Regions from separate parts of the Lactiplantibacillus plantarum genome, predicted to be linked through region 2. Evidence: a T-box and tRNA genes for the amino acid it is inferred to sense, from the RefSeq annotation. Region 2 holds a T-box; the other holds one or more tRNA genes.
What was found. The T-box of region 2 lies ahead of ileS (isoleucine--tRNA ligase). A T-box ahead of a tRNA ligase gene usually reads a tRNA of that ligase, here a tRNA-Ile.

Region 1 (5,081 bases), 740 kb from region 2:
ATGCAACTCCACATCCTTTTCCACTTAGCATACATTTAGGGACCTTAACTGATGGTCTGGGCTGTTCCCCTTTCGACGGTGGATCTTATCACTCATCGTCTGACTCCCGGATATGAATCAATGGCATTCGGAGTTTATCTGAATTCAGTAACCCAAGACGGGCCCCTAGTCCAAATAGTGCTCTACCTCCATGATCCTAATTCCGAGGCTAGCCCTAAAGCTATTTCGGAGAGAACCAGCTATCTCCAAGTTCGTTTGGAATTTCACCGCTATCCACACCTCATCCCAGCAATTTTCAACTTACACGGGTTCGGTCCTCCAGTGCGTTTTACCGCACCTTCAACCTGGACATGGATAGGTCACCTGGTTTCGGGTCTATAACCTCGTACTCAAAACGCCCATTTCAGACTCGCTTTCGCTACGGCTCCGACTTTTTAGTCTTAACCTTGCACGGGATCATAACTCGCCGGTTCATTCTACAAAAGGCACGCCATCACGCATTAACGCGCTCTGACTTATTGTAGGCACATGGTTTCAGGAACTATTTCACTCCCCTCCCGGGGTGCTTTTCACCTTTCCCTCACGGTACTGGTTCACTATCGGTCACTAGGTAGTATTTAGCCTTGGGAGATGGTCCTCCCGGATTCCGACGGAATTTCACGTGTTCCGCCGTACTCAGGATCCTGAACTGAGAGAATTTGATTTAATCTACTGGGCTATCACCATCTATGGCGGATTTTCCCAAATCCTTCGACTATCAAGTTCTTTGGTAACTCAAATGTTCAGTCCTACAACCCCAAAGTGCAAGCACTTTGGTTTGGGCTGTTCCCCGTTCGCTCGCCGCTACTTAGGGAATCGAAATTTCTTTATATTCCTGCTGCTAATGAGATGTTTCAGTTCACAGCGTTTACCTCCAACTAGACTATGAATTCATCTAGTGGTAACAGTTGATTAAAACTGCTGGGTTGCCCCATTCGGAAATCTCCGGATCATAGCTTACGTACAGCTCCCCGAAGCATATCGGTGTTAGTCCCGTCCTTCATCGGCTCCTAGTGCCAAGGCATTCACCATGCGCCCTTGTTAACTTAACCTCATTTACCTAACGGTAAATGCGATTAATGAGTTTAGCGATAATTAAACTTCAATAAAAAACTCAAAAAACGCGGTGTTCTCGGTTTCATTATGAAAAAATATATTTGATATTATCTAGTTTTCAAAGAACAAGTTTCAATGACGACTAACGTCGTCAATGGAGAATAGCGGGATCGAACCGCTGACCCCCTGCTTGCAAAGCAGGTGCTCTCCCAGCTGAGCTAATTCCCCATGAGGTATTCAACTTATGGAACCAACTGGTTCGGTTCCAATGGGCCTAAATGGACTTGAACCATCGACCTCACGCTTATCAGGCGTGCGCTCTAAACCAGCTGAGCTATAGGCCCAAAAAACGCTTATTAAATTGAGAGTTAGACCTCTCAAAACTAAACAAAGTTTCGAAGAATGTGTAGGTTTCCGTAATATTCCTTAGAAAGGAGGTGATCCAGCCGCAGGTTCTCCTACGGCTACCTTGTTACGACTTCACCCTAATCATCTGTCCCACCTTAGGCGGCTGGTTCCTAAAAGGTTACCCCACCGACTTTGGGTGTTACAAACTCTCATGGTGTGACGGGCGGTGTGTACAAGGCCCGGGAACGTATTCACCGCGGCATGCTGATCCGCGATTACTAGCGATTCCGACTTCATGTAGGCGAGTTGCAGCCTACAATCCGAACTGAGAATGGCTTTAAGAGATTAGCTTACTCTCGCGAGTTCGCAACTCGTTGTACCATCCATTGTAGCACGTGTGTAGCCCAGGTCATAAGGGGCATGATGATTTGACGTCATCCCCACCTTCCTCCGGTTTGTCACCGGCAGTCTCACCAGAGTGCCCAACTTAATGCTGGCAACTGATAATAAGGGTTGCGCTCGTTGCGGGACTTAACCCAACATCTCACGACACGAGCTGACGACAACCATGCACCACCTGTATCCATGTCCCCGAAGGGAACGTCTAATCTCTTAGATTTGCATAGTATGTCAAGACCTGGTAAGGTTCTTCGCGTAGCTTCGAATTAAACCACATGCTCCACCGCTTGTGCGGGCCCCCGTCAATTCCTTTGAGTTTCAGCCTTGCGGCCGTACTCCCCAGGCGGAATGCTTAATGCGTTAGCTGCAGCACTGAAGGGCGGAAACCCTCCAACACTTAGCATTCATCGTTTACGGTATGGACTACCAGGGTATCTAATCCTGTTTGCTACCCATACTTTCGAGCCTCAGCGTCAGTTACAGACCAGACAGCCGCCTTCGCCACTGGTGTTCTTCCATATATCTACGCATTTCACCGCTACACATGGAGTTCCACTGTCCTCTTCTGCACTCAAGTTTCCCAGTTTCCGATGCACTTCTTCGGTTGAGCCGAAGGCTTTCACATCAGACTTAAAAAACCGCCTGCGCTCGCTTTACGCCCAATAAATCCGGACAACGCTTGCCACCTACGTATTACCGCGGCTGCTGGCACGTAGTTAGCCGTGGCTTTCTGGTTAAATACCGTCAATACCTGAACAGTTACTCTCAGATATGTTCTTCTTTAACAACAGAGTTTTACGAGCCGAAACCCTTCTTCACTCACGCGGCGTTGCTCCATCAGACTTTCGTCCATTGTGGAAGATTCCCTACTGCTGCCTCCCGTAGGAGTTTGGGCCGTGTCTCAGTCCCAATGTGGCCGATTACCCTCTCAGGTCGGCTACGTATCATTGCCATGGTGAGCCGTTACCCCACCATCTAGCTAATACGCCGCGGGACCATCCAAAAGTGATAGCCGAAGCCATCTTTCAAACTCGGACCATGCGGTCCAAGTTGTTATGCGGTATTAGCATCTGTTTCCAGGTGTTATCCCCCGCTTCTGGGCAGGTTTCCCACGTGTTACTCACCAGTTCGCCACTCACTCAAATGTAAATCATGATGCAAGCACCAATCAATACCAGAGTTCGTTCGACTTGCATGTATTAGGCACGCCGCCAGCGTTCGTCCTGAGCCAGGATCAAACTCTCAAATTAATGATGAGTTCTAAAAAGCTCATTTAATGTTGTACTAAAATTTATTTGCTAGCGAATTGACTTCGCAAATGTTTTGCTCTTGATTCAAAATCAAGAGACCCTACACATTTGATTCGTCGAAACTTTGTTCAGTTTTCAAAGGTCTAAATCGTTCGTTGATTACCTCAACGCAACTTAATCATCATATCAAGTTATCAACATCTTGTCAACAACTTTTTATAATTAATTTTCGTTGGAAGCAAGCGGCTAACCGCTTTGTGCGCCTCAACAACGTATACTAATTTACCAATTATCCTGATAAATTGCAAGCCCTAAAATGCAAAAATAACCAGTCAATAATATCATGTTAATCAATCCACTTTGATAATATACGGTATTTAAAACCATAATCATGTTAATTGACTTCAAATCCTACCTACCACCACCATAAAATCCGCTTTTACTTAAGTTTAGCCTCCAAATGTCTCAACAATGTTCGGGTAAAAATAATCTAACTTTTTTTCAATAAATCGCTTTCCGAACTAAAGTTACTCAATCTGACCCAACAAAAACGGCAGTTAGCTTAGGAAAACCTAAGCTAACTGCCGTTTTAAATCTAATTATTTATCTTCTTCTGGACGCATCGTTGGGAAAAGTAAGACATCACGAATCGAGTCCGCATCCGTCATTAACATAACCAACCGATCAATCCCGATACCTAACCCACCAGTAGGCGGCATCCCGTATTCCAACGCCTCGACAAAGTCTTCATCAATATGTTCAGCTTCGTCGTTACCAGCAGTCCGTTCCGCAGCCTGAGCTTCGAAACGTTGCCGTTGGTCAATTGGATCATTCAATTCACTGAACGCATTGGCGTATTCATTACCTAAGATGAAGAGTTCAAAACGATCAGTAAACCGTGGATCTTCTTCATTCTTCTTAGCTAATGGCGAAATTTCAACTGGATGACCATAAACAAAGGTTGGTTCATTCAACGTGTCTTCAACAAATTCTTCAAAGAACGCATTAATGATATGACCAACTTTCCAGTATGGTTCATACTTCACGTGATGTTCATCCGCCAATTTTTGTGCATCTTCAATTGACATTGGTTGCCAGAAATCAATCCCAGTCTTTTCTTTAATCGCATCGACCATGTGAATTTGCTTAAATGGTTGATTGAAATCAACTTTTTGATCATGATAAGTGACAATGCCATCGTCAGTTACGGCTTGCGCTGCGGCTTTAAAAATACCTTCCGTCTCAGCCATTACATCATGGAAGTCGAAATAGGCGACATAAGTTTCCATCATGGTAAATTCAGGATTATGTTCACGGTCCATCCCTTCATTACGGAAAACCCGACCAATCTCATAAACCTTTTCCATGCCACCAACGATCAGGCGCTTCAAATGTAATTCCAACGCAATTCGTAAGTAGAGATCAATGTTCAACGCATTGTGGTGAGTCACAAATGGCCGTGCTGCCGCACCACCAGCTTGATTATGCAACATTGGCGTCTCAACTTCTGTGAAGCCTTGATCGTCTAAATGATGCCGAATCGCTGAAATAATCTTCGTCCGCTTCAAGAAACGATCAAAGCTATCGCGGTTAGAGATCAAGTCCAAATACCGTTGGCGATAGATCTGTTCCACATTCTGTAACCCATGGAACTTATCTGGCAATGGTCGTAACGCCTTTGATAAGAACGTTAAACCAGTTACTTTAATCGTTAATTCGCCAAAGTCCGTCTTAAAAACTTGGCCGGTAATTCCAAGGAAATCACCAATATCAGAACGCTTGAAGATATGGTAAGTATCTTCGCCGACTACATCTTTACGAATGTATAACTGCATCTTACCTGAGCGATCCCAGATATCAGCAAAACCGACTTTACCCTTACCACGCTTAGCTAGCATCCGTCCAGCAATGGTTGCCACCACTTGTTTAGCGTCTAGCTCGTCCTTATCCATATCCCCATACTTGTCTTGCAAGTCCTGGGCTAAATCA
Region 2 (5,081 bases):
AAATGATCTAAGAAGGCTTGCGTATCATCATCAACATACAAATCCAAGTGTGCTTCCAAGGATTTACCAATCAACTTAGCATCCCGGGCTTCTTCCAACGCCTTTAAGACGTTACTCCGAAGATCCATGAACCGCGTCCATTGAGCCATCAACTCGTCGCTGTTCGCATAATTTTGAACAGCTGGCATCTCAGCTAATTGCGCAAATTCTTCTGGTTCCTTCAAGAATGGCCAAATTTCTTCAGTCGTGTGTGGCAGCATTGGTGTGAAGAGCTTCGTCAAGGCAACCAAAACATCGTAGAAGACCGTTTGCATCGACCGCCGTGAATGGCTATCCTCGGCATCAATGTACATAATATCCTTGGCAATATCGAGATAGAAGTTTGATAAATCAACCGTCAAGAAGTTGATCAACTTCTTGTAGATATCCAAGAAATCATAATGATCGTAATGGTCCTTCGTCTCAGCTACGAATTCGTTCAACCGTGTTTCCATGTACTGGTCCACACTTGCTAAATCTTCATAAGCCACGCGGTTGGTCTTCGGATCAAAGTCTGCGGTGTTGCCTAACATGAAGCGTACCGTATTCCGGAACTTCTTGTAGGAATCGGCTACTTGCTTAAAGCTTTCCATTGAGACCCGAACGTCGGAACTGGTATCCACTGAAGCGACCCACATCCGAACGATTTCAGCACCCATCTGCTTAATAACATCAGCTGGCGCAATCGTGTTGCCCAGTGACTTACTCATCTTACGACCTTGATTATCCAACGTGAAACCTTGTGACAAGACTTGCTTGTATGGGGCATGTCCAGAAACAGCCACACTCGTAATCAAGCTTGAGTTGAACCAACCACGATATTGGTCAGAACCTTCAAGGTATAAGTCGGCTGGATAGTCGAGGTATGAGCGCTCTGCCAGGACACCCTGGTGTGATGAACCAGAGTCGAACCAAACATCCATAATATCGGTTTCCTTAGTAAAGGTACCGTTTGGTGAATGTTCATTGGTATAGCCATCTGGCAATAGATCCTTAGCGTCGCGTTCGAACCAAACATTCGAACCATACTTGCCAAATAAATCAGCTACGTGGTTAATCGTCACTTCGTCCATGATGGCAGTGCCATCTTCAGCATAGAAGATTGGAAGAGGTACACCCCAAACTCGTTGCCGTGAAATGACCCAGTCACCACGGTCACGAATCATGTTGTAAAGACGCTTTTTACCCCACTCTGGGAAGAATTCAACGTCATCCATCGACTTAAGGATTTCATCACGCATATCACCAACGGAAGCAAACCACTGTGGCGTTGCCCGGAAGATAATCGGCTTCTTAGTCCGCCAGTCAAATGGATAGCTGTGTTCGTATGGCATATATTTCAGTAATAACCCAGCGGCCTTCAACTTGTCCAGTGCGATCTTGTTAGCGTCATCGTAGAAGACCCCCGCAAAATCATCACCAGCTTCAGCCGTTAAGAACCCTTTGTCATCTACGGGAGCAAAGATTGGCAGGTCGTATTGCTTACCGATCCGGTAGTCATCTTCCCCATAACCAGGCGCAGTATGCACTAGCCCAGTCCCAGAATCAAGTGTGACAAAATCACCTAACATCGTTACTAAATGCCGACTGTTGTCAAAAGGATGTTCGCACAAAATGTTTTCGAGTTCCGCACCCTTGACCGTTTTAAGCACTTGAACATCTTCCCAACCAAATCGTTTGGCATTTTCGTCCAACAATTCAGCCGCGAGCACAAACTTACGATTTTCACCAGCCGGTTGCACAACGACGTAATCAAAACTTGCATCGATTGTGATTCCTTCTGAAGCTGGAATCGTCCAAGGAGTTGTTGTCCAAACAACCATATAGGTATCATCATCTAAGACACCCTTACCATCAATGACATGTTCACCGTAGAAGGCGGATGGCGATGTCACATCATGATATTCCACTTCAGCTTCTGCCAAAGCCGATTCAGAAGACCATGACCAGAAGACAGGCTTTTGGCCCCGGTAGATCAAGTGACGTTTAGCAAACGCACCAAAGACCCGCACTTGAGCCGCTTCAAATTCTGGCTTTAACGTTAAGTATGGGTTGTCCCATTCACCAGCAACGCCTAAGCGCTTAAACTCATCACGTTGACGATCAACTTGTTCCAACGCGTATTTCCGACAAAGTTCTCGGAATTCATTGTCCGTCATCTTCTTGCGGTCATAACCGGCTTGCTTTAACTTCTGTTCGATTGGTAGCCCATGGGTATCCCAACCAGGAACGTAAGGTGCCCGAAACCCATTCATCGACTTATAGCGAACGATGAAATCCTTCGTGATCTTATTTAAGGCGTGCCCCATATGGATATCACCATTCGCGTATGGTGGGCCATCGTGTAAGATAAAGCTTGGCTTACCTTCATTCAATTTTTGCCGTTGTTCGTAGACTTTATTTTCAGCCCACACATTTTGCCGTTCAACTTCTTTGACCGGTAAGTTTCCACGCATTTTAAACTTGGTCTTACCGAGGTTTAACGTTTCTTTAACGCGCATATTCTCACTCCTTAAAATTTTTATCAAACAATCGCCATTGGATTTTTAGACACAAAAAAACTTCGTCCACCCAGGGACGAAGTTATCGTGGTACCACCCAATTTTAGAATTGTTTAAATTCTCTCTTAGCATGGTTAACGTCCATGGACCGGCCACCCTTACTCAATTCAGGATAGCATTCGGAGATGATCTGCAACTAACTAAGGGACGACTGCCTTTCCATTGCCGGCAGCTCTCTGGGCGTATTAGCTAATTGTTTGCTGTTCTCCTCAATACATTCAATTCGCTTCAATTGTGCCTGACGATCGCCTAATTAATTATTAGTGCTGTCATCATCAGGGAAAATAACCACCGTCTGTTGTTGGACTTGATCGCCACCGTCCGCAACGGGGGTCTCACCACTCGTTGCTTCCGTAATTTCAACGGTTGCTTCTGAGTTTACGCTCGCATCCCCCGAGTTGTCAAGGTTATCTTCCTTTAAAACGTGTTGAATTTCAGCATAATCAGCCGTATTCGTTTCGCTAAGTAGTTGATCCCAATCCTTGCTCTTAACCACTTCTAACTGCGATTCTAACATCACTTGCAAGCGTTGCCGGAAGACCCGCGTTTGTTTCTTCAAATCATCAGTTTCAACGGATAATCGTTTGGCCTTTTGAGAAGCTTCGTCGATCATTTGGTTTGACTTGTCGGTTGCTTCACTCACAATGTCAGACGCTTGTTTCTGAGCTTCGCGGGTGATAATGTCGGCTTCCTTCTTAGAGTTCGTCTTCACTTTATCAGCAGCTTCTTGAGCCACCAAGATAGATTGATTCAAGGAATCTTTCAATTCATTGAAATACTTCAACTTACCTTCACTCGAGTCCAACCGTTCTTGGAGGTCTTTATTTTGCTTCAAGGTAATTTGATAATCTTTGATAATTTGTTCTAGAAAATCATTAACCTCATCAATATTGTAACCACGCAGTTTCGTTGAAAACTCTTTGTTATGAATGTCATCAGGACTTAACACCATTAGAATTCCTCCAATATCTATTTACTATGAATAATATTTAATGTTATTCGCAGCCGCGCTTTTTTGGTCTCACCGCTAATTTCGGCAAGTCGGACACGACCGTAATGGTTCACACTCAGCATATCTAACAATGCTAACTCGTAATCAGCTTTCGGTAAGTCAGCCCAATTCAGCCGAACCTTAGCACCTTCGATCAATTCCTTGGCGTGATGCCGCGACAAGTTGAACGCCGCCTTAATGATACTATCCGCACGTAATGAACTAACCGTCGTAGTAACTGCCTCCCAGTCGTCTTCCGGTGTGATCACCGCCGACAATGGTACCGCTGTTAAGTGGACTTTCGTCTTACCAAAACGGTCGATTTGCTCCTCGAAATAGCTGGCCATCTCGGTTTCGCACACAAACTGCCATGTCGTTCCGTCAGTCACGATGTCACCAAAGACATCACGCTCGACGCCGGCATTGGCAAGCGTCCCCAGAATTTGACCATGCTTTAAGGTGGCAAACTTCACGGGATAAACAATGTTAAACAGTGTGATTTGAAAATCGGCCACTTCAGGTTCGTAATACACCGGGTAAAATAAGATCCGTTGTAACTCAGCACCTTCAAAGCCACCGGATGCCCGCATCCGCACGTCGTCTAACTGGTTGACCAGCGTTTGCGCAATGTAGATTTGTCGCGGGTTCAAAAACGCAGTTAAGATTGGTCGGTACTGATCAGCTACTTGCCGTAGCCAACCAGTGACCTGTTCAATAAATGGGGCTTCACTATCGCGAAAATGTTGTTTTAAGTTATCATTCACGATACTATCCTCGTTATTTTAATTTAGTATATCAATAAAGTTATCAGATAAAATAGGCCACTTTCAGCTAATTGGAGCACTAACAGCGCAATGATCGGCGAAAAATCCAGTCCGGCAATTGCGGGAATAAAGCGCCGAAAAATACTGAGAAATGGTTCACAGATTTGACCTAAGAATTGGCCCACGCGAGTATTATAAGCTCCCGGGAACCATGACATCAAAATGTAAACCACAATGGCTAATTGGTACAGTTGAAACAACCGACTAATAATCGTCACTAACAGGCCACTCACTCCTTATAATTTGCTCGTATCAAACTGACTTGTCGTACTTCCGGAAACCTCGTAATTTTCAGGAATACAGAGGAAAATTTCATCACCGATCCGTTCGATCTCACCATTGATGGCAAAAACCGTCCCGGTCAAAAAATCCACAATCCGGCGTGCCATTTCATCATCGACGTGATCAAAATTAATGATTACAGCTTGATTTTTCAATAACTGCGTCGCAATTTCTTTCACGTCCGAATAAATTTTCGGTTCGAATAGGGCAATTTTGCTATTCACCGACTTGCCCCCTTGCATTGGAACTACCTTTGGCGTGCTCCGAGTATTGGTTGCAGATTCAGTGGGAGCCGCCGCTTGGGAAGCTTCGGTGGGTTCCTCATACTGACTGTCAGAATCACCAACACCAAAAAAGTTACTAATGAATCCGGCCATGTGCTTG

Region 1: it has a tRNA-Ile gene. The T-box ahead of ileS (isoleucine--tRNA ligase) is inferred to sense a tRNA for this amino acid. The anticodon was not compared.

The regions. Positions count from the first base shown of each region.
Region 1 is NZ_CP039121.1:2,757,896-2,762,976, forward strand. It holds rRNA gene E5260_RS13030 (23S ribosomal RNA) at 1-1,091, opposite strand, end outside; tRNA gene E5260_RS13035 (tRNA-Ala) at 1,251-1,323, opposite strand; tRNA gene E5260_RS13040 (tRNA-Ile) at 1,365-1,439, opposite strand; rRNA gene E5260_RS13045 (16S ribosomal RNA) at 1,526-3,092, opposite strand; gene lysS (lysine--tRNA ligase) at 3,692-5,081, opposite strand, start outside.
Region 2 is NZ_CP039121.1:2,017,878-2,022,958, forward strand. It holds gene ileS (isoleucine--tRNA ligase) at 1-2,540, opposite strand, end outside; T-box leader at 2,610-2,822, opposite strand; gene E5260_RS09350 (DivIVA domain-containing protein) at 2,854-3,552, opposite strand; gene E5260_RS09355 (YlmH family RNA-binding protein) at 3,570-4,355, opposite strand; gene E5260_RS09360 (YggT family protein) at 4,379-4,633, opposite strand; gene E5260_RS09365 (cell division protein SepF) at 4,652-5,074, opposite strand.